4 regions of the Cupriavidus phytohabitans genome follow, and region 1 is predicted to be linked to each of the others. Evidence: predicted binding sites of a transcription regulator. Region 1 holds the regulator's gene; each other region holds the start of a gene.
The links. The regulator sigma-54, encoded in region 1, starts transcription at its own class of promoters, with help from an activator protein. The targets are predictions, from matches to a motif close to TGGCANGNAANCTGCTTT.

Region 1 (7,775 bases):
CCAACCGCATCAACCAGTTGCTGGTGGTCGACGACGACGACCGCCTGGCCGGCGCGCTGCATATCCACGACCTGACCCGCGCCAAGGTCATCTGAACGGGGCGCGGGCAAGCACACCATGCAGGCACTCATCGCCTCCCTCAGCGGCATCGTCATGCGGCTGCTGCCGCTGCTGCTGATGGCCATCGTCGCCGGCAGCACCTTCTGGCTGGTGCAGATCAACTCGCCCAAGGAAAGCCAGGACACGCAGGCGGCCAAGAAGCACGAGCCGGACTATTTCATGGACCGCTTCTCGGCCACGGAACTGGCGCAGGACGGCAGCACCAAGATCCGCTTCACCGGCGAGCGCATGGTCCACTTCGAGGACGACCAGACCTACGAGGTCACGCGCCCCGCGCTGCGCGCCTATGAACCGGACCGGCCGCCGGTGACGGCACGCGCCGACCTGGGCCGCATGAATGCGGAAGGCTCGGTGATCGACCTGTACGGCAACGGCCATGTGCTGCGCCAGCAGGGCGCCGACCCGTCCAAGGATCCGCAGCTGAGCGCCGCGTCGAGCTATTTCCAGTTGCTGGTCAACGACGACATCGTCAAGACCGACAAGCCGGTGAAGCTGATGCGCGGCCCGTCGGTGATGACCGCGAACGGGCTGATCTTCAACAACGTCACCCGCGAAGTACAATTGCTCGGCAACGTACGCGGCACCATCGTCACCGGGCCGTCCCCGGGCCGTACGCCGGGGCCCTGACCTGGCTGGCGCGGCCGCCCGGCCGCCCGCCCGGACAACGGCCATGCCGCAGCGCGCCCTGCCCGCCCCGCACGACCCGCACGACCCGCATCTGCATAATCCGCACCACCACGCCCTCTAGCTACTGCTGCCAACATGACTGCTTCCCTGACGACTTCGTCCCGTCGACACGCCGCCCCGGCCCTGCTCGCCACGGCCATGGCCTTCGGCCTGCTGCTGGCCCAGCCCGCGCTGGCCGAGCGCGCGGACCGCGACAAGCCGATGGTGCTGGAGGCCGACAATGCCAGCTACGACGACGTCAAGCAGATCTATACGCTGACCGGCAACGTGGTGCTGACCAAGGGCACCATGATCCTGAAATCGGATGCGGCCGAACTGCGCACCGATCCCGAGGGCTACCAGTTCGCGGTGGCCACGTCCAAGCCGGGCAAGCAAGCCTATATCCGGCAGAAGCGCGAAGGCGTCGACGAGTACATCGACGGCTGGGGCGACCGCATCGAATACGACGGCAAGCAGGAGCTGTCCAAGCTGATCGGCCACGCGCGCATGGCGCGCCTGCAGGGCGCCAAGATGCTCGACGAGATCCGCGGCGCGGTGCTGACCTACGACAGCCGCAAGGAGTTCTACACGGCTGCCGGCGGCGGCGACAACACCTCGGCCGCCAATCCGTCGGGCCGCGTGCGCGCGGTGCTGTCGCCTCGGCAGGACCCGAATGCGCAGGGTTCGGGCAGCGGCTCGCCGCTGGACCTGAAGCCGGCGCCCGCGCCCGCCAACAAACCCTGACGCCGGGCGGGGACCGCTTCCTCGCCTGAAACGCTGAACGCCAGACTGTGCCAATGACCGATACCGCCACCATCGCCGAAAAGCCTTCCGCCCAAGCCACGGCCGTCCTCGAAGGCGGCAGCACGCTGGTCGTGCGCCACCTGAAGAAGCACTACGGCTCGCGCACCGTGGTCAAAGATGTGTCGCTGGACGTGAAGAGCGGCGAAGTGGTCGGCCTGCTCGGCCCCAACGGCGCGGGCAAGACCACCTCCTTCTACATGATCGTGGGGCTGGTGAACCTGGACGAGGGCGATATCGTGCTCGACGGCGACCACATCAGCAGCCTGCCGATCCACGAGCGCGCGCGCATGGGCCTGTCCTACCTGCCGCAGGAAGCGTCGGTCTTCCGCAAGCTCAACGTCGAGGAAAACATCCGCGCCGTGCTGGAGCTGCAGGTGGAAAACGGCAAGCCGCTGGCCAAGGCCGAGATCGAGCGCAGGCTCGACGCGCTGCTCGACGACCTGCAGATTGCTCACTTGCGCAACAACCCGGCGCTGTCGCTGTCCGGCGGCGAACGCCGCCGCGTGGAAATCGCGCGCGCGCTGGCATCGTCGCCGCGCTTCATCCTGCTGGATGAACCGTTCGCCGGCGTGGACCCGATCGCAGTGGGCGAGATCCAGCGCATCGTCAGCTTCCTGAAGGCGCGCAACATCGGCGTGCTGATCACCGACCACAACGTGCGCGAAACGCTTGGCATCTGCGACCACGCGTACATCATCAGCGAAGGCACCGTGCTGGCCGCCGGGCGGCCCGAAGAGATCATCGCCAACGAATCGGTGCGGCGCGTCTACCTCGGCGAGAACTTCCGCATGTGATGTACTGGCCTGTCCACAGCGGCAGGCCATTGATTCTCCCTGCTTTCGGCCCCATGATCTGGGTGTGGGCCAGCCCACTGCCGGCGTCGATCGAGCCGCGACATTGATAGCAATTTCCGTTCCAACAACGGAAAGATGCGCATAAAATAGGTCGCATGAAACCGTCGCTACAGCTCCGCCTCTCCCAGCACCTGGCACTGACACCGCAACTGCAGCAGTCGATCAGGCTGTTGCAGCTTTCGACGCTGGAACTGCAGCAGGAAGTCGAACAGGCGCTCACGGAAAACCCCCTTCTCGAACGCGAGAACGACTGGATCGAAAGCCCGCTGCGCGTGGCCGCCGATGGTTCGGTCAATGTTCAGAGCGCGCCGGCGCCGGCACCTTCCGAGCCGCAAGGCAATGGCGAGGCGCGCACCGATGGCGCGGGCGACGACGACAGCTACGGCGACAGCAACAGTGGCGAAGACTATGGCGGCGACTGGAGCCTGGACGACTTCGCGCGCCGCCCGCAAGGCGACGAAGACGAGAAGACGCCGATGCAGCTGCGCGAGGCCGAGCCCACGCTGCGCGAATACCTGATGGAACAGCTCACGCCGCTGAAGATCTCGGTGCGCGACAAGGGCCTGGCCATCTTCCTGATCGAATCGCTCGACGACGACGGCTACCTCAGCGCGACACTCGAAGAAATCTGCGCCGAACTGCCGGAAGAGCTCGAATTCGAGATCGACGAAGTGCAGGCGATGCTGACGCTGCTGCAAAGCTTCGACCCGCCGGGCGTGGGCGCGCGCAATGCAGCCGAGTGCCTGGGCCTGCAATTGCGCCGGCTGCAGCACCCGCAGCGCGAACTGGCGCTGAACATCGTGCACAACCACCTCGAGCTGCTGGCGGTGCGCGACTACACGCGCCTGAAAAAAGCCCTGCAGGTAGACGAGCCTGCACTCAAGGCCGCGCACGAGCTGATCCGCTCGCTGGCACCCTATCCGGGCCAGGCTTACAGCCGACCCGAGGCCGACTTCGTCGTGCCCGATGTGTTCGTGCGCAAGAGCGGCAGCGGCTGGATCGCGCAGCTCAATCCCGATGTGATGCCGAGGCTGCGCATCAACGACATGTACGCGCAGATCCTGCGCGGCGCGAAGGGCGAGTCGGGTACCGCGGGCCTGCAGCAGAAACTGCAGGAAGCGCGCTGGCTGATCAAGAATATCCAGCAAAGGTTCGACACGATCCTGCGTGTCTCGCAGGCCATTGTCGAGCGTCAAAAGAACTTTTTCACGCACGGCGAAATCGCCATGCGCCCCTTGGTTTTGCGGGAGATTGCCGATACACTGGGATTACACGAGTCAACCATCTCCCGGGTGACGACCAATAAATACATGGCAACGCCGATGGGTACTTTCGAACTGAAGTACTTCTTCGGCAGCCACGTGTCCACCGAAACCGGTGGCGCGGCTTCATCAACGGCCATCCGCGCCTTGATCAAGCAACTGATAGGAGCCGAAGACCCGAGGAATCCCCTTTCCGACAGTCGCATCGCCGAACTGCTGGGTGAGCAAGGCTTCGTTGTCGCACGCCGCACCGTTGCCAAATATCGCGAAGCCCTGAAGATCCCCGCAGTGAATCTCCGCAAGTCTTTGTAGCCGAGCCCACCGCCTGCCTGGTGAGGCTCTTTCAGAAGGAGAAGCGCTATGAACTTCAAGATCAGTGGACACCACCTTGACATCACGCCGCCGTTGCGTGAGTACGTGGAAACGAAGCTGGAGCGAATCGTCAGGCATTTCGATCAGGTCATTGGCGTTAGCGTGCTGCTCTCTGTCGACAATCACAAGGAAAAGGACAGGCGGCAATATGCGGAAATCAATCTACATCTCAGGGGCAAGGACATCTTCGTTGAAGCGCATCATGAAGACCTGTATGCAGCGATCGACGCACTAGTCGACAAGCTGGACCGTCAGGTACTGCGCTACAAGGACCGCGTGCAAGGCCACGACCGCGAAGCGGTCAAGTACCAGATGGCCGCAGCGCAGATGCAGCAATGAGCGTGCCCGGGGGCCCTGCAGAGGGCTGCTGAATCAAGACTGAACAGGCAAGCCGCGCATAGCGCGGCTTTTTTGCGCCTGCGGCGCTGTGCGCTGTGGCGCCTGCGCAAAGGCGTGTCACCCGTTTGAGACGGAGTGTTCGCAACGGCCGCGGCAGGGTGTATGCTGCGCCATACATGCAGAGCCGCATCCTGCCCGCGCCCGCTTACGGTGCGGACGCCCACCGCGCGGCGCTGCGCTGCACAATCACGGGGAGGCCGCTGCTCTATAATGGCCGGACGCCTCGGCGTTGCCGGCGACCGGCAGCCTCTGAGCCATACTGCCCGGCGGAACGGCGGATCCGCCCGCTAACTGAAATCCTGCGCATCGCCCATGAATCGTTTGGCCAAATTGCTGCCACCCGGCAACATTACCCTCGACGTCAGCGTCACAAGCAAGAAGCGTGTGTTCGAGCAGGCCGGGCTCCTCTTCGAGAACAACCATGGCGTGGCGCGCGCTACTGTGACCGACAACCTGTTCGCGCGCGAGTCGCTGGGCTCCACCGGCCTTGGCGCAGGCGTGGCGATCCCGCACGGCCGGATCAAGGGCCTGAAGCAGCCGCTGGCCGCCTTCATGCGCCTGGCCGAGCCGATCCCGTTCGAATCGCCCGACGGCAAGCCGGTGTCGCTGCTGATTTTCCTGCTGGTGCCGGAACAGGCCACGCAGCAGCACCTGGAAATCCTGTCCGAGATCGCGCAGTTGCTGTCCGATCGCGACATGCGCGAAGGGCTGGCGACCTTGCCCACTTCCGAAGCCGTGCACCAGCTGCTGACCGAATGGCATCCCTGATTCACCGATTGACCTGAACGGGCCGGCACAGACCGGACAGGCGCAGCGCCTGGCACACCGCCCCACACGTCATACCCGCATGGAACTCACCGGCGTCACCTCCCAGTCCATCTTCGACGACAACGCAGCCGACCTCAAACTCTCTTGGGTGGCCGGTCTGGAAGGTGCGGACCGCGCCTTCGACGTGGAATTCGCCCGCGAAGCCACCTCCGCCGCAGACTTGGTGGGCCACCTGAACCTGATCCACCCCAACCGCATCCAGGTGCTTGGCAAGCCTGAGATCACCTACTACCAGCGGCTGGACGACGATATCCGCAAGCGCCAGATGGGCGAGCTGATCTTGCTGGAACCGCCTTTCCTGGTGGTGGCCGACGGCATGGAGCCGCCGCCGGACCTGGAGCTGCGCTGCACACGCTCTTCCACGCCGCTGTTCACCACGCCGGTGTCGTCGGCAGCGGTGATCGACCACCTGCGCCTGTACCTGTCGCGCATCTCAGCGCCGCGCGTGACCATGCACGGGGTGTTCCTCGACATCCTCGGCATGGGCGTGCTGATCATGGGTGAATCGGGGCTGGGCAAGAGCGAACTGGGCCTGGAACTGATCTCGCGCGGGCACGGGCTGGTGGCTGACGATGCGGTTGACTTCGTACGCCTGGGGCCGGACTTTATCGAGGGCCGCTGCCCGCCGTTGCTGCAGAACCTGCTAGAAGTGCGCGGCCTGGGCCTGCTCGACATCAAGACCATCTTCGGCGAGACCGCGGTACGCCGGAAGATGAAGATCAAGCTGGTGGTGCAGCTGGTGCGCCGCAACGACGGCGAGTTCGAGCGCCTGCCGCTCGATTCGCAATACCTCGACGTGCTGGGCTTGCCGATCCACATGGTCAAGATCCAGGTGGCGGCCGGCCGCAACCTCGCCGTGCTGGTCGAGGCCGCCGTGCGCAACACCATCCTGCGCCTGCGCGGCATCGACACGCTGCGCGACTTCATGGACCGCCAGCGCGCCGCGATGCAGGCCGATGCGGTCTCGCGCGGCCAGGGCCGCCTGCTCTGACCGGGGCCGGACACGCGTTTTCAATTGCTTACAACGGCGGCCTCCCCCGCCGTCAACGCCGACATCCATAGTGCCGTTTTGTGCTGTAATGGGCATCGAGCCCATTACAAGGCCGCCGCCAGCCCCTGACACCGTGCGGCCGTGATGTTTTCCACACCAAGGAGAGCAAGCATGAAGAAACTGATCGCGATGTGCGCGCTGGTCACCCCGCTGCTGGCATCCGTGGCCTTCGCCCAGTCGGCGTCGGCACCGGCGGCCCCGGCAAAGGACGCCGCCAAGGCGCCCACCGCGCAGCAGGAAAAGATGAAGACCTGCAATGCGCAGGCCGGCGACAAGAAGGGCGACGAGCGCAAGGCATTCATGAAGCAGTGCCTGTCGGCCAAGCCGGACGCGGTGCCCAAGACCCAGCAGGAAAAAATGGCGGCCTGCAGCAAGGAAGGCAAGGGCAAGAAGGGCGACGAATACAAGGCGTACATGAAGGAGTGCCTGTCGAAGTCGGCCTGAGGCAGGCCCTCTTCCGAGCAAGCAACGATGGCGAACCGCGAGGTTCGCCATCGTTGTTTCCGGGCCCGCGGTCATCCCGCTGTCATGACGCGGCCATCACGTGATGCTATGCTTCAGTTGCTATGCGCATCATCCTTATCACCGGCATTTCCGGTTCCGGCAAGTCCGTCGCATTGAATGTCCTCGAAGATGCGGGGTACTACTGCGTGGACAACCTGCCGGCGCAGTTCATCCCGGAACTGGTCCGCTACCTGTCCAGCCAGGGCTATACGCACCTGGGCGTTGCCACCGACATCCGCAGCCGCGAGTCGCTCGACCAGTTGCCCGATACCGTGCGTACGCTCGCCGGCGAGCACCAGGTCGAGGTGCTGTTCCTGACGGCCAGCACGGACGCTCTGGTGCAGCGCTACTCCGAGACGCGCAGGCGCCATCCGCTGTCGATCCGCACCGACGGGGGCGTGGTGAGCCCCGGCGGCGAGCCCGCCTTCAACGACACCGCGCTCATGGAAGCGATCGAAATGGAGCGCGAGCTGCTGAGCCCGCTGGCCGAGGCCGCGCACCGCATCGATACCAGCAATGTGCGCACCAATACGCTGCGCAGCTGGATCAAGGAGCTGATCCGCAACGACAGCGAGCGCCTCACGCTGCTGTTCGAGTCCTTCGGCTTCAAGCATGGCGTGCCCAGCGACGCCGACATGGTGTTCGACGTGCGCTCGCTGCCCAATCCCTATTACGACGTGGCCCTGCGCCCGCTGACCGGGCGCGACACGCCGGTGATCGATTTCCTGCAGGCGCAGCCGATGGTGCTGGCGATGGCCGAGGATATCCGCGCCTATGTGGAAAAGTGGCTGCCGAGTTTCATCGCCGACAACCGCAGCTACCTGACGGTCGCCATCGGCTGTACCGGCGGCCAGCATCGCTCGGTCTATATTGCTGAAAGGCTTGCCAACTATTTCCGCGCGCATGGTAATGTGC
Region 2 (7,775 bases), on a different contig from region 1:
GGCAGAGCGCGATCGCGGTCGCGACAAACTTGTTCATGGTTTCTCCTGAGAAATGCCGCCGTCGGGCGGTCGTGTATGTGGCCTATCCCACGCAGGGATGGCTCGGGCCAGTGTCGCCAACATCGTTTGTCGCTGTCAACTTGGGGCTTGCCCGGCGCGGCACTCTCATGGAAACCCTGAATTGCGGCCGCGGTCCGGCTGCGGGCGGGGTCTTTGCTGGCGGGATCCGGGTTACTCGGTGACGGCGTCGGAAGGATGCTTCCACGCCGCGCGCACCTCGCCCGAAGGCGTCAGCGCCAGGTTGATGCCACGACTGCCGATCGGCTGCTGGAACCAGCGCTTCTGCAGCGCGACCACGTCCGGGCCGGTGAAGGCAGTGGCGAGCGCCTGGTCGACCAGGCGCTTCCATTCCGGATCAGCCTTGGACAACATCAGCGCGTTCTGCTCGACCGACAGCGACGGGCCCACGATCAAGTACTGCGACGGATCCTTGGCGCGCGCACGCAGTCCGGCCAGCAGCACGTCATCCATCACGAAGGCCTGGGCGCGGCCGGATTCGAGCAGCAGGAACGACTCGCCATGGTCCTTGGCGTAGACGTCGTGGTAGCCGTACTGGCCCTTCAGGCGGCGCACGTGGCGGTCGCCGGTCGAGCCCGCGCTGGTGACCACGGTCTTGCCGCGCAGGTCGCCAAGCGAGCGGATGCCAGAGTCGGCGCGGACCAGCATGCGCACGGTCGAGACATAGTGCGAGACGCTGAAGGCCACCTGCTTCTGGCGCTCGAGCGAGTTGGTGTTGGGGGCGCAGTCGAGGTCGACCAGCCCGTTGACCACCGCCGGAATGCGGTTCTGCGGCGTCAGTGGCATCCAGCGCACTTTCAGGTCTTTCAGGCCCAGCTTCTGGCGCGCCGCTTCGGCGGCGCGCAGGCACAGATCGACCGCGTAGCCGGCCGGCTGGCCCTTGTCGTCGGCAAAGGAAAAGGGCAGCGCCGATTCACGGTAGCCCAGCACAATGGTGCCGGAATCGCGGATCTTGTCGAGCACGGGAGTTTGCGACTGGGCATTGGCCGCAGCCGGCGTCAGCGCGGCGGCCATGACACCGAAGGCGAGCGCCGCAAGGGGGCGACGCGCGCTGGACAAAGGGGCAAGCAGGGAAGACAGGACAGAGACGGACATTCGGGAAACCGGATAGCTGGCCGGCGGTGCGGCAAAGACGCTAGGGTATACCCCAGCCTTCGCTGGGCGAAGGATAAAGTCGTCATAAGCAAATGCCTCTCCGGTGAGACATGGAAGCCCAAAGCAGGCAAAGGGCAACAATCGTTGCCAGTGTGTAACCAATCCGCAATTTGTGGATGCGACGCCACATGTCAATCGGGGCAAACAGGTAGAATCGCGCCTTCCGTGCGCTTTGTCAGATCCCAAGAACAATGAGCCCCCGTCCGTCACGCCTGCCCTGCATCGACGCGCTCAAGGCGGTCAGCTCCCAGCTGATCGTGCTGCATCACCTCGCTTTCTACGGTCCGATGTCCGACACTGCCTACCGCCTGGCCCCGGGGGTGGTGGACTGGCTGTATGACTACGCCCGCATCGCAGTCCAGGTGTTCCTGGTGATCAGCGGCTTCCTGGCCGCGCGCAGCCTGGCACCGCACGGCCGGCTCGAAACCCGCGAACATCCACTGGCGATGCTGTGGCGCCGCTACCTGAAGCTGGTGGTGCCATTCGCCGTCGCGCTGCTGCTGAGCATTGCCGGCTCCGCGCTGGCGCGGCAGTGGATGATCCATGAATCGATCCCGGCACCTGCGCACCTGACGCAGTTCCTGGCGCACCTCACGCTGCTGCATAACGTGCTGGATGTTGATGCGCTCTCGGCCGGTGTCTGGTACGTCGCGATCGACCTCCAGCTGTTCGGGCTGCTGCTGGTGGCGCTGTGGGCCGCACGCGCCCTGGCGCCGCGTCAGGCGCAGGCGGGCGCCGTTGCCGGCATCGGCGTGGTCGCGCTGCTGGCGGTCGCGTCGCTGTTCTGGTTCAACCGCGATGCCGCCTGGGATATCTGGGCGGTGTACTTCTTCGGCGCCTATGGCATGGGCACGCTGGCATGGTGGGCCTCGAACCCGGGCCGGTCGGCCATGCCGATGCTGGTGATCGGCGCGGTGGCGCTGGCGGCGCTGATCGTCGATTTCCGCTTGCGCATCGCCGTGGCGCTGGCCACCGCGCTGCTGCTGGCCATCTCCCGCCGCGGCGGCTGGATGGAGCGCTGGCCGCGCGGCCATGTGGTCGGTTTCTTCGGCCGCATTTCCTATTCGGTCTTCCTGGTGCACTTCCCGGTGTGCCTGCTGGTCAACGCGCTGGTGTCGAACCTTGCGCCTGGGGAGCCGTTGCTGAACGCGCTGGGCATGGCGGCCGCGTGGGCACTGAGCAACGTTGCCGGCGCGCTGTTCCATCGCTACGTGGAGAGCGCAAGCCCGCTGGCCGGGCTGCGGGCGGCGTGGGCCTGGCTGTCAGACTCGCGCGGATCGGCGAGCCGTCCTACTGTCTAAGGCTTGCAACCCTGCGCGCGCGGCGTTGCCTCCTGCTGGTGCGCGCGCACCGTCGGCGTCATGTCCCCGGCACGCCCTGCGTGCATGCGCGTCGCCCCGCTTGCGTACGGCTCCATACGGAGCGCGGCAAAACTCACGTAAACCGGCATTGGGCGATGGCATGAACGTTGCCTAGTATGGAAGTGTAAACCTGACCGTTTGGTCAGGATTCCATCGGAACCGAGGGTGCCATGTCCGACCATATCGTCCTCACTTCGCACGCACGCCGCGGCAAGCCGGCCGAGCCGATCCACTGGGGGGCGCCCACCGCAGCCGAACGCGGACCAGTGATCGCGAGCCTGGCGAATCCCGCGCAGCGCAATGTGATCGGCACCCATGCCGGCGCCTACGCCATCTACCGCGCACTGGCGGTCGCCAGCGGCTCGCTGCAGCGCGACCATCGTCCCGACCTGACCGATACCGCACCCGCCGAGGCCATCGGCCCGCACCCGCAATGGGCCGATCCGGAAAAGATCGTCTCGCTCGATCCCTGGGGCCACCTCGTTTCCTCCGTCTTCGCCGACCGCATTGCGGCGGGCGTGGATATCCGCCCGACCATTGCCGTCACGCGCGCGCATATCAACATGCCCGAACTGATATCGGCGATGGCTGCCGGCCGGCTGACGCCAGACGGCAGCATCCTCTATGCCAATGGCGACGTGCGCGTGACCAAGGCGGCGGTCGATCCGGTCTGGTACCTGCCGGGGCTGGCGGCGCGCTTCGGCATCAAGGAGAGCGTGTTGCGGCGCAGCCTGTTCGAGCAGACCGGCGGCATGTTCCCGGAGCTGGTCACGCGGCCCGACCTTAAAGTGTTCCTGCCGCCCATCGGGGGCATGACACTGTACTTCTTCGGCGACGTCAGCCAGCTCGGCAAGCCCGAGACCAAAGTGGCTTGCCGCGTGCACGATGAATGCAACGGATCCGACGTGTTCGGGTCAGACATCTGTACCTGCCGGCCATACCTGGCACATGGCATCGAAGTGTGCATCGAGATGGCGCAGCAGGGCGGTGTGGGGCTGGTGGTCTACAACCGCAAGGAGGGCCGCGCGCTGGGCGAGGTGACCAAGTTCCTGGTCTACAACGCCCGCAAGCGGCAGGCGGGTGGCGACCGCGCCGAGACTTACTTTGCCCGCACCGAATGCGTGGCAGGCGTGCAGGACATGCGTTTCCAGGAGCTGATGCCGGATGTGTTCCACTGGCTGGGCATCCGTCGCATCGACCGCTGGGCGTCGATGAGCAACATGAAGCATGGCGCGCTGGTGGCGCAGGGCATCGAGGTGGTCGAGCAGGTGGCGATCCCCGAAACCCTGATCCCGGCGGACGCCCGTGTCGAGATCGACGCCAAGGTGGCGGCCGGCTACTTTACGCGCTACACGCCGCCAGATGCCGATGAACTGGCCCTGGCAAAGGGCAGGGGGTTGAACGAATGACAATGTATCCCGAAGAGGATCGTGGCGGCATGGACCGTCGGGGAGCAGGCGAGGAAATGCGTCCGGGTGGGGGCTGGCTCAGCCCCGTGCCGGAAGGGCACCCCGCTTCCGCGCTGCTGTGCGCGGAGGCCGTGCGCACACATTGCGCGGCGGTCACCGAGCACGTGGCCAGCGGCGCGTCCGAATTGTTTACCTGGCACCCCGACCGCATCCACGCGATCGCCGACTACGTGGCCAGCACCATCCGGCAGCGCTATCCGGACCTGCAGGTGCCTTATCACAGCCGCTGGCGCCACTTCGAGAGCGGCGGCGTCGACCAGCGTGTGGACCGCTGGCAGGTGCTGTGCGAGCGCGCCGGCCTGAGCGGGCCCGAGCACCGCGAAGAGCGCGCCCGCATCGGCATCGACCTGGTGATCCCGAGCGTACTGCTCGACGCCGGCGCGGGCCCCGACTGGCGCTACCGCGATCCGGCCAGCGACCTGGTGCTGACCCGCTCCGAGGGGCTGGGCGTGGCCAGCTTCGTCTTGTTCGCACGCGGCGGCTTTTCCGCGGCGCCCGGCGACCCGCTGCGCGCGGATGCCGAGCGGCTGCAGCGCATCGATGCCGACAGCATCGCCCACGCCTTCCAGGTAGCGCAGCACAACCCGCTGGTGGGCCTGGAAGGCCGCGCCGGGCTGCTGCGCCGGCTGGGCGAGGTGATGGAAGCTACGCCGGCGCTGTTCGGGCGGCCCGCGCGGCTGGGCAACCTGTTCGACTACCTGAAGGCACATGCGGTCAACGAGCGGCTCGACGCCAGCTTTCTGCTGCGCACGCTGCTGGTGGGGCTGGGGCCGGTCTGGCCGGGGCGTATCGTGGTCGAGGGTGTGTCGCTGGGCGATTGCTGGCACCATCCTGCCGCGCCCGGCGGGCTGGTGCCATTCCACAAGCTCACGCAGTGGCTGACTTATTCGCTGCTGGAACCACTGGAAGATGCGGGCCTGACGGTCACCGGGCTGGATGCGCTGACCGGGCTGCCTGAGTACCGCAACGGCGGCCTGCTGTTCGACTTCGAACTGATGGTGCCGCGCGATGCGTCCTTTATCGCCGAGCCGCATGCGGTGGACGAGCCCGTGATCGTCGAATGGCGCGCGCTGACGGTGACTGGCCTGGACCTGGTGGCCGATGGCGTGCGCCAGGCGCTGGGACTGGCGGAAGCCGACTTCCCGCTGGCGCGCGTGCTGGAAGGCGGCACCTGGGCCGCAGGCCGGCGCATCGCCGCCAAGCGGCGCCCGGGCGGTGCGCCGCCGTTCAGCATCGTCAGCGACGGCACCGTGTTCTGAGCACGGCGGGCGCCCCTGCGCCCGCCGCGATCGCGTTCCGCGATCTGCAAGGTTTGCGTTGGATAACGTGGCTTCAAACATGGCATCAGGAGCGTCCCCATGAACGACATGTCCGCTGTTCCCGCTGTTCCCGACGCTGTTCCCGGTGTAGCCGGCCGCGACGACAACGCTGCCGGCATGCCCGGCGTGCTGGTCGTCGACCATCCGCTCGTGCAGCACAAGGTCACGCTGGTGCGCAGCGAGGAAACCACCACCGACAATTTCCGCCGCCTGGTGCGCGAGATCAGCCAGTTGCTGACCTACGAAGCCACGCGCGACCTGGCGATGGAAACCATTTCCATCCGCACCCCAATCGCGCCGACGCAGTCGCGCATACTGTCGGGCAAGAAGCTGTGCCTGGTGTCGATCCTGCGTGCCGGCAATGGTTTCATCGACGGCATGCTGGAATTGCTGCCGGCGGCGCGCGTCGGTCATATCGGGCTGTACCGCGACCCCGAGACGCTCGAGCCGATCGAGTACTACTTCAAGATGCCGGAAGATATCCACGAGCGCATGGTCATCGTGGTCGATCCGATGCTGGCCACCGGCAACTCGGCCATTGCCGCGCTGAACCGGCTGAAGGAGGCGGGCGTCACCACCATGAAATACGTGTGCCTGATCGCCTCGCGTCCGGGCTTGCGCGCGCTGCGTGCCGCGCATCCCGAAGTGGGGATCGTCACCGCCGCGATCGACGAGACGCTCAACGAGCACGGCTACATCGTGCCCGGCCTGGGCGATGCCGGCGACCGCCTCTACGGCACACGGTGATGGACCCGGGCGCCAGCGCCACACCGCGCCGGGCGCTGCCGGCGCATGGCATACCGCTTGCGCACGAAGGGCCTGCCGGCCGCATCCGGCAGGAAAACCAGGCCATGATCATGCGCGCGGCCGAGTACGTGTTCGCGCGCGCGGGGTTTGCCGGCGCCACCATGGCCGAGATCGCGACGCGCGCCGGCGTGCCCAAGTCGAACCTGCACTACTACTTCCGCACCAAGCAGGCGCTGTACCGCGCGGTGCTGGCCCACACGCTGCAGCTGTGGCTGTCGGAGACCGATATCATCCGCGCCGAACTGCCGCCGCAGGTGGCGCTGGAGCAGTACATCCGCGCCAAGATGCGCTTGTCCGCCAGCCATCCCGACGCCTCGCGCGTGTTTGCCAACGAACTGCTGCACGGCGCGCCGGAGATCGGCGAGATCCTGCGCCATGCGCTGCGCGAACTGGTGGCGCGCAAGGCCGCGGTGGTGCAGCAATGGATCGACAGCGGCCAGATGGCACCGGTGGACCCGCAGCACCTGTTCTTTACCATCTGGGCCGCAACGCAGACCTATGCCGATTTCGAGTCGCAGGTCTGCGCCGTGCTCGGTGTGAGCCAGTTGGGGCGGCAGGACTATGCGCAGGCGACCGAGCACCTGGTGGCGCTGCTGCTGCGCGGCTGCGGCCTCGCGCCCGAGGCCATGACCATGCAGGTGCTGGCTGACAGGCAGGGGTGAGCGCATCGTCCGTACCGTCCGCACGCGTGCTGCCTGCGCCCCGCGCGGCCATGCGATCATGCGCCATGCTTTCCGTCTGAACCTTCCCCTTCAAGAGACGCCATGCTCGACCTGATCCTGCGGCACTGCAACCTGCCCGACGGGCGCACCGGCATCGATATCGGCATTGCCGAAGGCCGCATCGCCGCGGTGGAACCGGCGCTGGCCGCGCGGGCCGCCGAGGAAATCGATGCCGCCGGCCAGCTGGTGACGCCGCCGTTCGTCGACGCGCATTTCCATATGGACTCGACGCTGTCGTACGGGCTGCCGCGCGTGAACCAGTCCGGCACGCTGCTCGAAGGCATTGCGCTGTGGGGCGAACTCAAGCCGATGCTGACGCAGGAAGCGCTGGTCGAACGCGCACTGGCCTACTGCGACTGGGCCGTGGCGCGCGGGCTGCTGGCGATCCGCTCGCACGTCGACGTCTGCGACCCGCGCCTGCTCGCGGTGGAAGCGCTACTGCACGTGCGCGAGCGCGTGCGTCCTTACCTCGACCTGCAGCTGGTGGCGTTCCCGCAGGACGGCGTGCTACGCGCACCCGGCGCGCTGCAGAACCTGACGCGCGCGCTCGACATGGGCGTCGAGGTGGTCGGCGGCATCCCGCATTTCGAGCGCACCATGGCGCAGGGCGCGGAATCGGTGCGGCTGCTGTGCGAGCTGGCGGCCGAGCGCGGGCTGCGCGTCGACATGCATTGCGACGAAAGCGACGACCCGCTGTCGCGCCATATCGAGACGCTGGCGAGCGAGACGGTGCGGCTCGGCCTGCATGGCCGCGTGGCCGGCTCGCACCTGACCTCGATGCACTCGATGGACAACTACTACGTGTCCAAGCTGCTCCCGCTGATGCGCGAGGCCGGCGTCGCGGCAATCGCCAACCCGCTGATC
Region 3 (7,775 bases), on a different contig from region 1:
ATCCCGATTCGCGCAACGTCATCCCCGGCAAGGTCACGATGACGGTGGATCTGCGCGCGGGCGACGACAAGGTGCTGTCCGCGATGGACGCGGCACTGCACGAGCAGGTTGCAGCATTGGCGGCGCGCAGCGGCATCGCCATCGATCTGCAGCGGGTCGTGTACTTCCCGCCGCAGCCGTTCGATGCTCGGCTGGTCGAGGCGGTACGGGGCGGCGCGCGCCGGCTCGGCCATTCCGCCATGGACGTGATCAGCGGTGCCGGCCATGACGCGGTCTACCTGGCCCGCGTCGCCCCCGCCGCGATGATCTTCGTTCCGTGCAAGGACGGCATCAGCCACAACGAAATCGAAGACGCGCGGCCCGAGCACCTTGAAGCCGGCTGCAACGTGCTGCTGCACGCCATGCTCGATGCCGCCACGCGGCCATGACATCCGAACGGACTGCCCAATGAAGATCCTCATTGCCCGACTCAATCACGAGACCAATACCTTTTCACCGGTGCCGACGCCGCTGGCTTCGTTCGCGCCGGCCTATGGCGACGCCGCCTGTCGCGCCGCCAAGGGCACCCGCACCGCCGCCGCCGCCTTCATCGACCTGGCCGAGGCCGCCGGCGCCGAGATCGTGGTGCCGGTGATCGCTGGCGCCAACCCGAGCGGACGCGTCGCCGCCGACGCCTACACGCACCTGTGCGACACCATCATCGCGGCGGCCCACGGCTGCGATGCGGTGATGCTCGACCTGCATGGCGCGATGGTGGCTGAAAACAGCGACGACGGCGAAGGCGACCTGCTGCGGCGCCTGCGCGAAGTGCTGCCGCATGCGCCGGTCGCGGTCGCCCTCGACCTGCACGGGAACATCACGCAGACGCTGGTCGACCATGCCGATATCGCGGTCAGCTTCAAGACCTACCCGCACGTCGACATGTATGAAACCGGCGCGCATGCCGGCCGGCTGCTGCTTGACATGGTTGCCGGCCGCGTGCGCCCGGTGATGGCGTGGCGGCGGCCGCCGCTGATCACGCACACCTTGCGCAGCCGCACCGACGAAGGCGCCATGCTGCGCGCCGTGGCGCTGGCGCGCGAGGCCGAGCGGGATGGCATGCTGGCGGTGTCGGTGCTGGCCGGCTTCGGACTGGCCGATATCGCCGCGCCATGCCTGAGCGTGATCGTGGTTGGCGACGGCGACCAGGCCAAGGCCGACGAGGTCGCCAGCCGGATCGCGGCGCAGGCGTGGGCCGAGCGCGATGCCTTTGCCTACCAGGCAGAGCCGCTCGCCAGTTCCATCCGGCGCGCCGCGCAGCTTGCCGGCGCCGACAGTGCTGACGCGAGACCGGTACTGTTGCTCGACCATGGCGACAATTGCATGTCCGGCGGGACCTGCGACAACATGGCGGTGCTGCACGAGGCCCTGGCGCAAGGACTGACCGGCATCGCGGTCGGGCCCGTGTGCGACCCCGAAGCGGTGGCAGCGCTGGTGGACGCCGGCGTCGGGGCCAGTATCACGCTGCCGGTCGGCGACAAGGTGCCGCTGCCGCAGCTGGATGTCTATCCGCAAGCGAAGCCGCTGACCGGCAAGGTTGCCGCGATCAGCGACGGTGAGTACATCATCACAGGGCCGACCTACACGGGGCAGCGCATCCGCATGGGGCGCACCGCCTTGCTCGATATCGGCGCGGCACAGGTGGTGGTGACCGAGACCCCCCAAGAGCACTGGGACATGGGGATCTTCACCCATATCGGCATCGATCCGCATCGGGCGAAGTTCCTGCTACTGAAGTCGCGAATGTACTGTCGCCCGGTGTTCGTCCCGATCGCGAAGGCGGTTGTCGAGTGCGACGGGGAAGGCGTCACCAGCTCGCGCTACGAGCGCTTCCCGTTCCGGCAGGTCAGCAGGCCGGTCTATCCGCTCGACGACACCGCTGCCTGGGCTGGCTAAGGCAGCACTAAGCCAGCGCGCACATCAGTTCATAGCCAATGGTGCCGGCGGCGGCAGACCCGCTTCAGCGTCGCCGACGGCAGCGAAAACCCCTTATTTCTTCAACCGATACGCCAACTGAGGCCGCGTAATCCCCAGCATCCGCGCCGCCGATGACAAATTGCCGCGCGTGGTGTCGATCGCCAGCTTCATCAGCGCGGTCTCGATCTGCGGCAGCGACACCTGCTGGTCCAGCAGCTTCTGCAGCAGGGCGTCGGCATCCTCGGGCGGTTCGGCAGAGCCCGCCTGCTGGCTGGCAAACAGGTGGGATGTATCGATGAGCCCCACGGCGGGCGCGAGCAGCACGCCGCGCTCGATCATGTTCTCCAGTTCACGGATATTGCCGGGCCACTGGTATTGCATCAATGCATCACGCGCCCGCTGGCTCAGGCCGCGCACCTGCTTCTGGTAGCGCGCGTTGAAGCGCTGGATGAACGTCTGCGCGAGTTCGGGGATGTCGTCGCGGCGCTCGCGCAGCGCGGGGATGGCGACGGGATAGGTGCTGATGCGGTAGAACAGGTCGGCGCGGAACTGCCCCTGGCGGATCGCCTGCGCCAGGTTGACGTTGGTAGCCGCGATCAGGCGCACATCGATCTTGCGTGCCTCGACGCCGCCCAGGCGCTCGACTTCGGCGTTCTGCAGCACGCGCAGCAGCTTGACCTGCGCTGACAGCGGCAGGTCGCCGATCTCGTCGAGGAACAGCGTGCCGCCGTGCGCGCGCTCGAAGCGGCCGGGGCGCGATTGCTGGGCGCCGGTATACGCGCCTTTCTCCACGCCGAACAGTTCCGACTCGATCAGTTCGTGCGGGATCGCCGCGCAGTTCACGGCGATGAAGGGCTGCTCGCTGCGCGGGCCGTGGTCATGCAGCCAGCGCGCAAACATCTCCTTGCCGGCGCCGGTTTCGCCGGTCAGCAGCACCGTGATATGGCTGTCGGCAGCTGCCGACAGCAGGCCGAAGGCTTCGCGGAAAGCAGGGGACTGGCCGATCAGGTTGCCCTGGTTGGCGCCGCACAGCGTCTCGCGCAGCGTGCTCACTTCCTGTTGCAGGGACAGCAGGTCGCTGATGACGGAATCGGGCTCGAAGTACTTCAGGTAGTCGGGATCGTCCCATTCCTCGGCCGGCTTGCCGACGATGCGGCACAGCGCGTCGAGCCGGCGTTGGCACTCGGTTTCCTTGTAGATGACCAGGCGGTCCATGAAGGTGCTGCTGTAGCCCGACGCATAGCCCAGTTGAACCCAGCAGCCGCCTTCCTCGCGGCTCAGCGCTTCGTTGAAGGGCGCTTCGCCTTCCCATGAATCCTGCCAGAGGAATTCGCCGTAGAAGTGGCCGGTGTCGCGGTCGATCTCCAGGCGCACGGGGTCGACCCGCGTCACGCCTTCGAGCATATGCAGCTGCGGACCGAGCAGGAAGGCGTCATTGGGCGAATGCTTGAGTTCTTCCTTGCGTTCGCGCTTGACCATCTCGGCATCGCGCATGCCCTGCGCGTAGCCCATGCGGATCAGGAGGCCCTTGCCGCGCTCCAGGCCCAGCGTGTCCAGGATTTCCTTGCGCAGGTAGCTGAGCGCCTCGGTGTGCATCAGCACCATGCGGGAATCCCCGAGCCGTATCTGCGCGGCCTTGGGGTCGATCGTCAGCAGCGAAGCCAGGTCGAACGGCGGCTGCTTGGGGGGCGCGGTCATCTCCATCCTCCAGGATTGCCTGCGGGCGCGAATCGATCCGGAGGGGAGCGTTCCTGCCTCGTTTTCCGTAGCCTAGCACGCCGGTTCGGGGGCCACGCAAGTCCATGATCGGGCTTTGCGGCGGCATGGTGCGGCGCAGTAACGGCCGATTTGATCATTTGGTGAAAACCGGCTTTTTCACCTCATCAAATCGTCAACCGACCGCGACGCGCATACCCCGCGCGCTTTCCCGCCAAGCCTTGCGGCGTATGGGTTCACGGCCCGTGGCACGGCCTTCGCTATATGTCTCCCACCAAAAACAGCGCGCACCAGCCGGTGTGCACCGCAACAGGAGCGAGACATGATCACGCCCATCGTCCATCCCGCCTCGCCAGGCTCCCGCCGGTCGCAGCCCTACGTCCGGGTGACGTCGCGCGGCCAGCAGTGGGTCGAGTTCGAGTTCTCGCTCGGCGACCCGGCTCTCTATGTGGAGCTGGTCATGCGCCCCGAGCAGTTCAGCGCGTTCTGCGCGGCGCAGTGCGCCATTACGGTTTCACACCAGCTCGGACGGGCGCTCGAACGCGAACGCGACAAATGGAGCGAGACCGTGGCCTGAGCCGCGGCAGCACCGAATAGCCACCAGGGAGACAGGAGCAACCCACCATGCAAATCGATATCCGTACCGACAGCGTCAGCCCGATCCGGCAGACCTTCGCCAACCTGGCTCGGCGCCTCGGCGCCGACAAGCCCGCCACGCGCTACCAGGAGGCGATGTACGACCTGCAGCCGGAAACCAGCTTCCACTACCGCCCGCTGTGGCAGCCGCAGTACGAGCTCTACGACGCGCGCCGCACGCGGGTGGTGATGCAGGACTGGTACGCGCTGAAGGACCCGCGCCAGTTCTACTACGGCAGCTACGTCAACGCCCGCGCACGCCAGCAGGAGGCGATGGAAAAGAACCTGGAGTTCGTGGAAAAGCGCGGCCTGCTGGCATCGCTGCCCGAACCGCTGCGCGAGCTGCTGACGCTGGGCGTGGTGCCGCTGCGTCATCTCGAATGGGCGGCCAACATGAACAACGCTGCCATCACCGCCTATGGCTTCGGCTCCGCCATCACCGAAGCAGCCATGTTCCACACCATGGACCGCCTCGGCATCGCGCAATACCTGACCCGCATCGGCCTGCTGGTGGGCGACAAGGCGGCCGTCGATGCCGCCAAGGCGGCATGGATGGAAGACCTGGCGTGGCAGCCGCTGCGCCTTGCGGTGGAAGACCTGCTGGTGCGCGACGACTGGTTCGAACTGCATGTGGCGCAGAACCTGGTGCTGGACGGGCTGCTGTACCCGCTCATCTACCAGCGCCTCGATGCACGCCTGTCGGCGGAAAGCCCGGCGTTCGCGCTGGTCACCGACTTCATGAACGCCTGGTACGCCGAGACCGCGCGCTGGGTCGACGCCACGGTCAAGACCGCGGCGCAGGAATCTGCCGAGAACGCCGGCGTGATTGCCGGCTATGCCTTCGCCTGGCTCGACCGTTTCCAGCATGCGCTGGTGCCGCTCGCGCGCCGCCTGTTCGCCGGCGAGGCCGAAGCCGCGCTGGACGAGTCATCAGCCGCGCTGACGAAGCGGCTGGCAGGACTGGGTCTGGCCCATGCCACTGACGACACGCCGGCCAGGGCCGCTGCCTGACCCCGAGGAGACCGCTATGACCGCACAGATCGTATTCATCGCCCTGCAGGCCAACGAGGAGATGCGTCCCGTCATCGACGCCATCGAGGCCGACAACCCGCACGCCACCGTCAACCGCTATCCGGCCATGGTCAAGATCGACGCGCCCGGGCGGCTGGAGATCAACCGCGCCAGCGTGGAAGAACGCATGGGACGCGCCTGGGACGTGCAGGAGCTGCAGCTCGGCCTGATCTCGCTGGCCGGCAATATCGACGAAACCGAAGACCAGTTCGTGCTGGCCTGGCACTGAGCCGGGGATCGAACCGCAAATCGAACCGCAAATACCAGGAGACAAGGACATGACCACCGCCACCGCCATCGCCTCCGCCGCGCGGCAGGCCGCCAGGCCCAAGCTGTCGCTGAAGGAAAAGTACGCCGTGCTGACACGCGACCTGGGCTGGGAGACCACCTACCAGCCGATGGATGCCGTGTTCCCGCACGACAAGTTCGAAGGCATCGTGATCCATGACTGGGACGGCTGGGAAGACCCGTTCCGGCTGACCATGGATGCTTACTGGAAATTCCAGTCCGAGAAGGAACGCAAGCTGTACGCGATCATCGATGCGTTCCAGCAGAACAACGGCCAGCTCAACGTCACCGACGCGCGCTACGTCAACGCGCTGAAGCTGTTCCTGACCGGCGTGTCGCCGCTGGAATATGCCGCGCACCGCGGCTTCGCGATGGCCGGCCGCACGCTGCGCGGCGTGGGCGCGCGGGTTGCGTGCCAGATGCAGTCGGTCGACGAGTTGCGCCACTGCCAGACCCAGATCCACACCATCAGCCACTACAACAAGTACTTCAACGGCTTTGCCGACTGGCGCCACCTGCACGACCGGCTGTGGTACCTGTCGGTGCCCAAGTCGTACTTCGAGGACGCCATGACGGCGGGGCCGTTCGAGTTCATCACGGCGATCTCGTTCTCGTTTGAATACGTGCTGACCAACCTGCTGTTCATGCCGTTCATGTCGGGTGCGGCCTACAACGGCGACATGGCCACCGTGACCTTCGGCTTCTCGGCGCAGTCGGACGAGTCGCGCCATATGACGCTCGGGCTGGAAGTGGTCAAGTTCATGCTGGAGCAGGACCCGGCCAACCGACCGATCATCCAGAAGTGGATCGACAAGTGGTTCTGGCGTGGCTACCGGCTGCTGACGCTGGTGGCGATGATGATGGACTACATGCTGCCCAAGCGCGTGATGAGCTGGAAGGAAGCGTGGGAGATCTACTTCGAGCAGAACGGCGGCGCACTGTTCGCCGACCTGGCGCGCTACGGCATCCGCATGCCCAAGTACCACGAGCAGGCTGCGAAGGAGAAGGACCACCTGTCGCACATCGCCTGGTCGATCTTCTACAACTTCAACCACGCCGCTGCCATCCACACCTGGGTGCCGGAACCGTCGGAAATGGACTGGCTGGCCGAGAAGTATCCCGACAGCTTCGGCCAGCACTATCGCCCGCGCTTCGACTACTGGAAGCAGCAGCAGGAGGCAGGGCAGCGCTGGTACAACCCGGGCCTGCCGATGCTGTGCCAGGTGTGCCAGATTCCGATGGCCTTCACCGAGCCGGACGATCCCACGCAGATCTGCTATCGCGAGGCCGAGCACGACGGCGACCACTACCACTTCTGTTCCGACGGCTGCCGCGACATCTTCCTCGGCGAGCCCGAGAAGTACGTGCAGGCGTGGCTGCCGGTGCACCAGATCTTCCAGGGCAACTGCGGCGGCGCCACGCTGCCCGAGGTGCTGGACTGGTACCACCTGCGCCCGGAAGACCGCGGCGACTACGCCGATTCGCAGGACCGCGCCAACTGGCAGCGCTGGACCGGCGCAGCGGGCGCTGACGGCGCGCAGGCGTCGGAGCAGGGCGGCGGCGCCTCGTGCTGCGACCACAAACACGACTGAAAAAAGAGACACCGGAGACCACCATGCCAGTCATCGCACTGAAGCCGGGCTACGCGGGCGAGACCCGCGACCGCGTCGAGAACTTCCACGGCAACCAGCTGGTGTATTTCGGCTGGGACCAGCACCTGCTGTTCTGCAGCCCCTTCACGCTGCCGCTGCCGCCCGACATGCCGTTCGGCGCCATGGTCAGCGACGTCATCGCGCCGCTGCTGGCGGCCCACCCCGAAGGCGCCGCCATCGACTGGACGCAGGTGCAGTGGCTGCGCGGCGGCGAGCCCTTCGCGCCGGACGCGGACGCCAGCCTGGCCGCCAACGGGCTCGGGCACAAGTCGGTGCTGCGCCTGCGCACGCCGGGCCTTGCCGGCATTGCCGGCTCCTGCAACTGACGCGTCGTCGCCGCAACGTCAATACGGAGGCTGTCATGACCTACCAACTGACCATCGAGCCCCTCGGGCAGACCATCGACATCGAGGAAGGCCAGACCGTGCTCGATGCCTGCCTGCGCGCCGGCGTGTG
Region 4 (7,775 bases), on a different contig from region 1:
GGCCGGCGGGGCGCGCGCGATGGCGGGGGTTGCAGGCAATCATAGCGCGCCCCCTGTCTGTGCGAAAGCGGCGTGCGATGCGCATTCCCCGCCCCGCGCTTACACGGCAATCAACTCCCGTACGCCGTCCTGTTCCATGCTGGCCCCGGCACCGCGGGCAACCACCTCGCCCCGGCTCATCACCACATAGTGGTCGGCGATATGGCGCGCGAATTCATAGTACTGCTCGACCAGCAGCACCGTCATGCCGAACTCGTCTACCAGCAACCGCAGCGCACGGCCGATGTCCTGGATGATCGACGGCTGGATGCCCTCGGTCGGCTCGTCGAGGATCAGCAGTTGCGGCTCGCTCATCAGTGCCCGGCCGATCGCCAGTTGCTGCTGCTGGCCGCCGGACAGGTCGCCGCCGCGGCGCTGGCGCATGGTGCGCAGCACCGGGAACAATTGATAGATGCGATCCGGCACACCCGCTGGCCGCGCGCGGCTGGCGGCACCGATCAGCAGGTTCTCTTCGACCGTCAGCCGCGGGAAGATCTCGCGCCCCTGCGGCACATAAGCCAGTCCGGCCGAGACGCGCTCGTACGGCGCCTTCTTCTCCAGCGGCTTGCCGTCCCAGTGGATGCTGCCGCTGCGCGTCGGCACCACGCCCATCAGGCATTTCAGCAATGTGCTCTTGCCTACGCCATTGCGGCCGAGCAGCGTGGTCAGCTTGCCCGCCGGCACGTCGAAGGAGACGTTGCGCAGGATATGGCTGCCGCCGTAGAACTGGTTCAGTGCATTGACCTGCAGCATGCCTATCTCCCCAGGTAGGATTCGATCACGCGTTCGTCGCGCTTGACGCTGTCGAGCGTGCCTTCGGCCAGCACGCTGCCCTCGGCCAGCACCGTGACCTTGCCGGCATCGCCCGCCAGCGCCGCCACGAACTCCATGTCGTGCTCCACCACCATCATCGAGCAGCTGCCGCGCAGGCCGTTGAGCAGGCTGGCGAGCTGCATGGTTTCCTCATCGGTCATGCCGGCCACGGGTTCGTCGAGCAGCAACAGCTGTGGCTGCTGCATCAGCAGCATGCCGATCTCCAGCCGCTGCTTCTGCCCGTGCGACAGCAGGCCGGCGGGCCGGTACGCCTCGTCCTCCAGGCCGGTCAGCGCCAGCGTCTGTTCGATGCGGCGATGACCCTCGCCGGTCAGCCGCGCGCGCAGCGACGACCACCAGCGCTTGTCGGCCTTCATCGCCAGCTCCAGGTTCTCCCACACCGCATGCTGCTCGAACACGGTTGGCTTCTGGAACTTGCGGCCGATGCCGACCTGCGCGATGCGCGGCTCGGTCATCCGCATCAGGTCGATGGTCTGGCCGAGGAACACGCGCCCGCTGACATTGGCGTTGCGCGGGCCGGTCTTGCCGGTGATGACATCCATCATCGTGGTCTTGCCAGCGCCGTTGGGGCCGATCACGCAGCGCAGTTCGCCATGGTCGATCGACAGGTTCAGCTTGTTGAGCGCGCGAAAGCCGTCGAACTGCACGGTGACGTCTTCCAGGTACAGGATCGGGCCATGCGACACATCGATGGTGCCCGGCTCCAGCACCCGGCCCAGCCCGGTGGCGTCGCCGCTTTCGGCCTGGCCGTATTCGAGTGCGGCGTTCATGCTTCACCTCCGGTGCGGCCCGCGACCGCGGGTGTGGAAACCGGCTCGGGCACGGATGGTGCCCCGGATGCAGCGCGGCGCTCTCGCAGGCGCCTCCACAGGCCGGTCACGCCGTCGGGCAGGTAGAGCGTCACCAGCACGAACATCGCCCCCAGCAGGAACAGCCAGTACTCGGCGAAGTGGGCGGTGAAGAGCGTCTTGGCGCCGTTGACCAGGAACGCGCCGATGACCGGCCCGATCAGCGTGCCGCGCCCGCCCACGGCGACCCACACCGCCATTTCGATCGAGTTGCCGGGCGACATCTCGCCCGGGTTGATGATGCCGACCTGCGGCACGTACAGCGCGCCGGCGATGCCGCACAGCACGGCCGAGAAGGTCCACACGAACAGCTTGTAGCCGAGCGGGTTGTAGCCGGAGAACATGACGCGCATCTCGGCATCGCGCACCGCTGTCACCACGCGGCCCAGCTTGGACGTGACGATGTAGCGGCAGGCCACAAAGCCGCCCAGCAGCGCCAGGAAGGTCAGCACGAACAGCGCCGTGCGCGTCTGCGGCGCGGCGATGGCAAACCCGGCGATGCGCTTGAAATCGGTAAAGCCGTTGTTGCCGCCGAAGCCGGTCTCGTTGCGGAAGAACAGCAGCATCGCCGCATACGTCATCGCCTGCGTGATGATGGACAGGTACACGCCCTTGATGCGCGAGCGGAAGGCAAAGAAGCCGAACAGCCACGCCAGCACGCCCGGCACCAGCACCACCAGCAGCAGCGCATAGCCCAGGTGGTCGGTGCCGTGCCAGAACCATGGCAACTCCTTCCAGTCGAGGAACACCATGAAGTCCGGCAGGTCGCTCTTGTACACGCCTTCGCGCCCGATCGAACGCATCAGGTACATGCCCATGGCATAGCCGCCCAGCGCGAAGAACAGGCCATGGCCAAGGCTCAGGATGCCGCAGTAGCCCCACACCAGGTCGAGCGCGATCGCCGCCAGCGCAAAGCACATGATCTTGCCGACCAGCGTCAGCGCATACGCCGACAGGTGCAACGGATGGCCTTCCGGCACGAGCAGCGCGCACACCGGCACGCCGATGCCGACGATCACGGTCAGCACCGCCAGCGCCATCCAGCCGCGTGGCGAGAACAGCGACTGGCGTTCCGGCACGGCAAGCCGGAAAGGCATCGCGGAAGAATCAGGTTGGAATCGCTGCATCATGCCTCCGCGCTGCGCCCCTTGAGCGCGAAAAGTCCCTGCGGCCGTTTCTGGATAAAGAGCACGATCAGCACCAGGACAAGGATCTTGGCCAGCACCGCGCCATAGAACGGCTCGATGAACTTGTTGATGATGCCCAACCCGAACGCACCCACGATGGTGCCGGCCAGCTGCCCCACCCCCCCCAGCACCACCACCATGAACGAATCGATGATGTAGGCCTGGCCCAGGTCCGGACCGACATTGCCGATCTGCGATAGCGCGCAGCCGCCCAGCCCGGCAATGCCGGCACCGAAGGCAAAGGCGTAGCTGTCGACCTTCCAGGTGCGCACGCCGACGCACGCCGCCATGGTGCGGTTCTGCGTGGTGGCGCGCACGAACAGCCCGAGCCGCGTGCGGTTGAGCACCGCCCATGCCACTGCCACCACCGCCAGCGCGAACAGGATGATGACCACGCGGTTATACGGGATCACCAGTCCCGGCATCCATTCGAAGCCGCCGCTCATCCATCCGGGGTTGGCCACTTCGACGTTCTGCGCGCCGAACAGCGTGCGCACCGCCTGCATCAGCAGCAGGCTGATGCCGAAGGTGGCCAGCAGCGTTTCGAGCGGGCGGCCGTACAGGTGGCGCAGCACCAGCCGCTCCAGCACGAAGCCCACCAGCGCCGCCGCCAGGAACGACGCCGGCAGCGCTGCCGGCAGGTACCATGCAAACGCCTCAGGCGCATAGGTACGAAACAGCGACTGCACCACATAGGTGGCATAGGCGCCGATCATCAGGAACTCGCCGTGCGCCATGTTGATGACGCCGATCAGGCCATAGGTGATGGCCAGCCCAAGCGCCGCCAGCAGCAGCACGCTGCCCAGGCTCAGGCCGGCAAACAGGTTGCCGATCAGCTCGGCGCGGCGCTGGTCGCTGCGCAGCTGGTCCAGCGCCTGCTGCGCGGCCAGGCGCACGTCGGCATCGGCCTCGCGGTAGTTGCCGGCGCTGTCGCGCTCGACCAGCGGCGCCAGCTTCTGGCGGCTCTGCGGGTTGCTGTCGCTGGCGAGGATGCGGATCGCTTCGAGCCGCGCATCGTGCGCGGCGGCATCCGCAGGTTCTGCCAGCACGAGGTTCGCCCAGATCACGTCGAGGCTGGCACGCAGGCCGGCATCGGCCTCGGTCTTGCGCGCGGCTTCCACGGCGGCAAGCGAGGCGCTTTCCGGCTGGTCGCGCAATGTGCCGATGGCCTGCGCGCGCGCCGCGATGTCGGGCGATTGCAGCAGCAGGCTGCTGGCGGCGCTGTCGACCAGCGCGCGCAGGCTGTTGTTCAGGGTCAGGGATTCGAGTTCGTCCGGCTTGACCTTGACCGGCTTGCCGGTGATCGCATCGACCGTATTGTCGCCGTCCTGGCGCACCATGCCGACCGACGGCGCATATTGCAGGGCGTCGTCCTGCAAGGCTTTCAGGATCGGTGCGGCTTCGGCGGGCGATGCCTTCGCCAACGCGGACAACGCCGCAGTCTTGGCGTCGAAGTCGTCCTCGGCCAGCGGCTTCAGGTCAGCCTGCGTCAGCGCCATGGCCCAGGGCGCTGAGGCCAGTAGCAGCGCTGCCACCAGGACGCGCAGCCAGGGCGGAACGGGAAGGGATATCGAATAGCGCATAGCGGCTGGCAAGTGCGAAGGTGTTGGCAAGCTGAGTGCACACTCCCCTCTCCCGCAAGCGAGAGAGGGGAGCCAAACAGAGGGAAGCCGACCGCCTTACATCACCTTGTCCGGCTTCCCTTCATTGCCCGAGATGAACGGGCTCCACGGCTGCGCACGTACTGCCTTCGGCGTCTTCCACACCACCGAGAACTGGCCGTCGCCCTTCACTTCGCCGATCATCACCGGCTTGTACAGGTGGTGGTTCTCGCCCATGGTCAGCGTGAAGCCGTCCGGCGCCTTGAAGGTCTGGCCGTACATGGCCGCGCGCACCTTGTCGGTATCGGTGCTGCCGGCCTTCTTCACGGCCTGTGCCCACATATGAATGCCGACATAGGTGGCTTCCATCGGGTCATTGGTCACGCGCTTGTCGCCGCCCGGCAGATTGTTGGCCTTGACCCAGGCCGCCCACTGCTTCTTGAAGGCATCGTTCTGTGCGTTCTTGACCGACATGAAGTAGTTCCACGCCGCCAGGTGGCCGACTAGCGGCTTGGTGTCGATGCCGCGCAGTTCTTCCTCGCCCACCGAGAACGCCACCACCGGCACGTCCTTGGCCTTCAGGCCGGCATTGCCCAGTTCTTTATAGAAGGGCACGTTGGAATCGCCGTTGATGGTCGAGATCACCGCGGTCTTGCCGGCCTGCGAGAACTTCTTGATGTTGGCGACGATGGTCTGGTAGTCGCTGTGGCCGAACGGGGTATAGACCTCTTCGATATCCTTGTCGGCAACGCCCTTGCTCTTCAGGAACGCGCGCAGGATCTTGTTGGTGGTGCGCGGGTAGACGTAGTCCGTGCCCAGCAGGAAGAATCGCTTGGCGCCGCCGCCTTCCTTGCTCATCAGGTATTCCACCGCCGGGATCGCCTGCTGGTTGGGCGCGGCGCCGGTGTAGAAGACGTTCTTGGACATTTCCTCGCCTTCATACTGCACCGGGTAGAACAGCAGCGAGTTCAGCTCTTCATAGACCGGCAGCACCGACTTGCGCGACACCGAGGTCCAGCAGCCGAAGGTCACCGCGACCTTGTCCTTGCTGACCAATTGGCGCGCCTTCTCCGCGAACAGCGGCCAGTTGGAGGCCGGGTCCACCACCACCGGCTCGAGCTTGCGGCCGAGCACGCCGCCGCTCTTGTTGATCTCGTCGATGGTCATCAGGGCCACGTCCTTCAGCGACGTCTCCGAGATGGCCATGGTGCCGGACAGCGAGTGCAGGATCCCGACCTTGATCGGTTCCTTGGACTGCGCCATGGCCAGCGGGCTGGTACCGATCATTGCCGCGGCGGCGATGGCCGACAGCTTCAGCATGTCACGTCGTTGCATTTGCAGCTCCCGTTTGTGGTGTTAGTAGGGACACGCTCCCCGAGGTGATGCATCTGCAACTAGCGTGCCATCGGTTTTGAGCGGCAACCCGGCCGCTGCGCGCGGCGCGCATGGCTTCAGCGGGTCGCAGGAACCATCGCGCACCACGAGCGTGCAGCGTGAACCGGCACCGAGATAGTGCAACGGGAGAAATGGGAGCAGTGACGGTGCATGGTGCCCGCGAGCGGGTCGCGGCCATGCGCCAGAATCGGTCGTGTCGTCAGCGGCCGGCCGGCGCCGCACTGGGCAAGGGGAACCGGCGCCGAAGCGTACGGGGCTTGCCAATGGCGACAATCCACGCAGTCCGCGTCAGGGCGCGGCTCGTACCACATGACCAATGGCAATCGAGCGGCCTGAGCGCGATCACCCTCAACACCATCGGCGGCTCGGCGGTGCTGGTGGGCAGTGCCGACCCACGCTGCGAAGGCGTGGTGCTTGGCGATACGTTCAAGCCTTGATGAGGTAGCTGCAAATAAAAAACGGGGCCCCTCGCGGGGCCCCGTTTTTTCGATGCCAGGACAGCAGTCCTTACATCGGCATCATGTTGGCGTTCAGGTTGTACATGATCCACAGTGAACCGGCCACCACGATCACCAGGATCAGCGCCGTGAACAGCAGCGCGATCACGTTGCTGCGCTGCTCGGACGAGGTGTCCAGGTGCAGGAAGTACTTCAGGTGGACCAGGATCTGGACCGCGGCCATGCCGAGGATGATCCAGAGGATCGTGCCCTTGTCCATGGTGCCGTCCATCACGAGCTTGAACGGAATCACGGTCAGGACCACCGCCAGCACGAAGCCGATCAGGTACGACTTGAAACTGGCGTGGGTGCTGCCATGCGAATCGTGCGCGGCGTGCGAGTCGTGGGCGCCGTGCGCCGCGGGTGCGTTGTGTTGTGCCATCACAGATGTCCCATCAGGTAGACCACGGTAAACACGCCGATCCAGACCACGTCCAGGAAGTGCCAGAACAGCGACAGGCACATCAGGCGCTTGCTAAGCGTCGGGGTGATGCCCTTCTTGCCCAGCTGCCACATCAGCACGATCATCCACAGCATGCCGCTGGCGACGTGCAGGCCGTGGGTGCCGACCAGCGTGAAGAACGACGACAGGAACGCGCTGCGGCCCGGGCCGGCGCCTTCGGCGATCAGGTGGTGGAACTCGTTGATTTCCATCGCCATGAACGCCGCGCCCAGCAGGAACGTGACGCCGAGCCACGTCTGCACGTGCTTGAGGCTGCGGTTCTGCAGCGAGATCATCGCCATGCCGTACGTGATCGAGGAGAACAGCAGGATGAAGGTCTCCACCAGCACGTAGTTGAGCTCGAACAGCTCCTTCGCCGACGGCCCGCCCGCCAGTTCGCCGCGCAGCACGGCGAAGGTGGCGAACAGCCCGGCGAAGATGATGCAGTCGCTCATCAGGTAGATCCAGAAGCCATACACCGTATTGGCACTGGTATCGTGGTGCGCATGGTCATGGCCATGCGCGTCAGCGTGGGCCTTGGCGCCGGCCTGCGCGGGGATGCGGTCTAGGACTTGAGTCGACATGGTTCTTAGGCCTGCGAAGCAATGCGCTGCAGATGGCGCGTTTCGATCTGCTCGACCTCGGTGGCCGGCACGTAGTAATCGATATGGTCGTCGTTGCTGCGGTGGATAAACGCCCACACCATGCCCACCAGGCCAACGATGGCCATCCACCAGATATGCCAGGTCAGGGCAAAGCCGAACACCAGGCTGAAGGCACCGATGATGAAGCCCGCGCCCGTGTTCTTGGGCATGTGGATCTTCTCGTAGCCTTCGGTCGGCAGGGTCTCGCCACGGGCCTTCATGTCGGCGAACGCGTCCAGGTCACGCACCACCGGAGTGTGCGCGAAGTTGTAGAACGGCGGCGGCGAC

Region 2: a site for sigma-54 is predicted at 2,691-2,708, ahead of J8I34_RS27415 (GTP cyclohydrolase II). Genes of this name have one in related genera too.
Region 3: a site for sigma-54 is predicted at 3,919-3,936, ahead of J8I34_RS28720 (phenol hydroxylase subunit). Genes of this name have one in related genera too.
Region 4: a site for sigma-54 is predicted at 5,897-5,914, ahead of urtA (urea ABC transporter substrate-binding protein). Genes of this name have one in related genera too.

The regions. Positions count from the first base shown of each region.
Region 1 covers NZ_JAGIQB010000018.1:102,699-110,473, reverse strand. Annotated here, with positions in the region: gene J8I34_RS14925 (KpsF/GutQ family sugar-phosphate isomerase) at 1-95, shown strand, start outside; gene lptC (LPS export ABC transporter periplasmic protein LptC) at 118-747, shown strand; gene lptA (lipopolysaccharide transport periplasmic protein LptA) at 883-1,530, shown strand; gene lptB (LPS export ABC transporter ATP-binding protein) at 1,584-2,384, shown strand; gene J8I34_RS14905 (RNA polymerase factor sigma-54) at 2,540-4,018, shown strand; gene hpf (ribosome hibernation-promoting factor, HPF/YfiA family) at 4,067-4,417, shown strand; gene ptsN (PTS IIA-like nitrogen regulatory protein PtsN) at 4,790-5,245, shown strand; gene hprK (HPr(Ser) kinase/phosphatase) at 5,325-6,296, shown strand; gene J8I34_RS14885 (PsiF family protein) at 6,468-6,800, shown strand; gene rapZ (RNase adapter RapZ) at 6,923-7,775, shown strand, end outside.
Region 2 covers NZ_JAGIQB010000051.1:7,756-15,530, forward strand. Annotated here, with positions in the region: gene J8I34_RS27400 (hypothetical protein) at 1-37, opposite strand, end outside; gene J8I34_RS27405 (amino acid ABC transporter substrate-binding protein) at 232-1,173, opposite strand; gene J8I34_RS27410 (acyltransferase family protein) at 1,425-2,534, shown strand; gene J8I34_RS27415 (GTP cyclohydrolase II) at 2,765-4,003, shown strand; gene J8I34_RS27420 (URC4/urg3 family protein) at 4,000-5,322, shown strand; gene upp (uracil phosphoribosyltransferase) at 5,422-6,129, shown strand; gene J8I34_RS27430 (TetR/AcrR family transcriptional regulator) at 6,129-6,851, shown strand; gene J8I34_RS27435 (amidohydrolase family protein) at 6,954-7,775, shown strand, end outside.
Region 3 covers NZ_JAGIQB010000057.1:17,358-25,132, reverse strand. Annotated here, with positions in the region: gene J8I34_RS28735 (Zn-dependent hydrolase) at 1-428, shown strand, start outside; gene J8I34_RS28730 (M81 family metallopeptidase) at 448-1,935, shown strand; gene J8I34_RS28725 (sigma-54-dependent Fis family transcriptional regulator) at 2,029-3,654, opposite strand; gene J8I34_RS28720 (phenol hydroxylase subunit) at 3,995-4,249, shown strand; gene J8I34_RS28715 (ferritin family protein) at 4,297-5,319, shown strand; gene J8I34_RS28710 (MmoB/DmpM family protein) at 5,336-5,608, shown strand; gene J8I34_RS28705 (aromatic/alkene/methane monooxygenase hydroxylase/oxygenase subunit alpha) at 5,658-7,259, shown strand; gene J8I34_RS28700 (phenol hydroxylase subunit P4) at 7,283-7,645, shown strand; gene J8I34_RS28695 (phenol 2-monooxygenase domain-containing protein) at 7,681-7,775, shown strand, end outside.
Region 4 covers NZ_JAGIQB010000028.1:18,631-26,405, forward strand. Annotated here, with positions in the region: gene urtE (urea ABC transporter ATP-binding subunit UrtE) at 100-792, opposite strand; gene urtD (urea ABC transporter ATP-binding protein UrtD) at 795-1,643, opposite strand; gene urtC (urea ABC transporter permease subunit UrtC) at 1,640-2,848, opposite strand; gene urtB (urea ABC transporter permease subunit UrtB) at 2,848-4,491, opposite strand; gene urtA (urea ABC transporter substrate-binding protein) at 4,588-5,844, opposite strand; gene J8I34_RS19575 (hypothetical protein) at 6,168-6,341, shown strand; gene J8I34_RS19580 (cytochrome o ubiquinol oxidase subunit IV) at 6,412-6,783, opposite strand; gene cyoC (cytochrome o ubiquinol oxidase subunit III) at 6,783-7,427, opposite strand; gene cyoB (cytochrome o ubiquinol oxidase subunit I) at 7,433-7,775, opposite strand, start outside.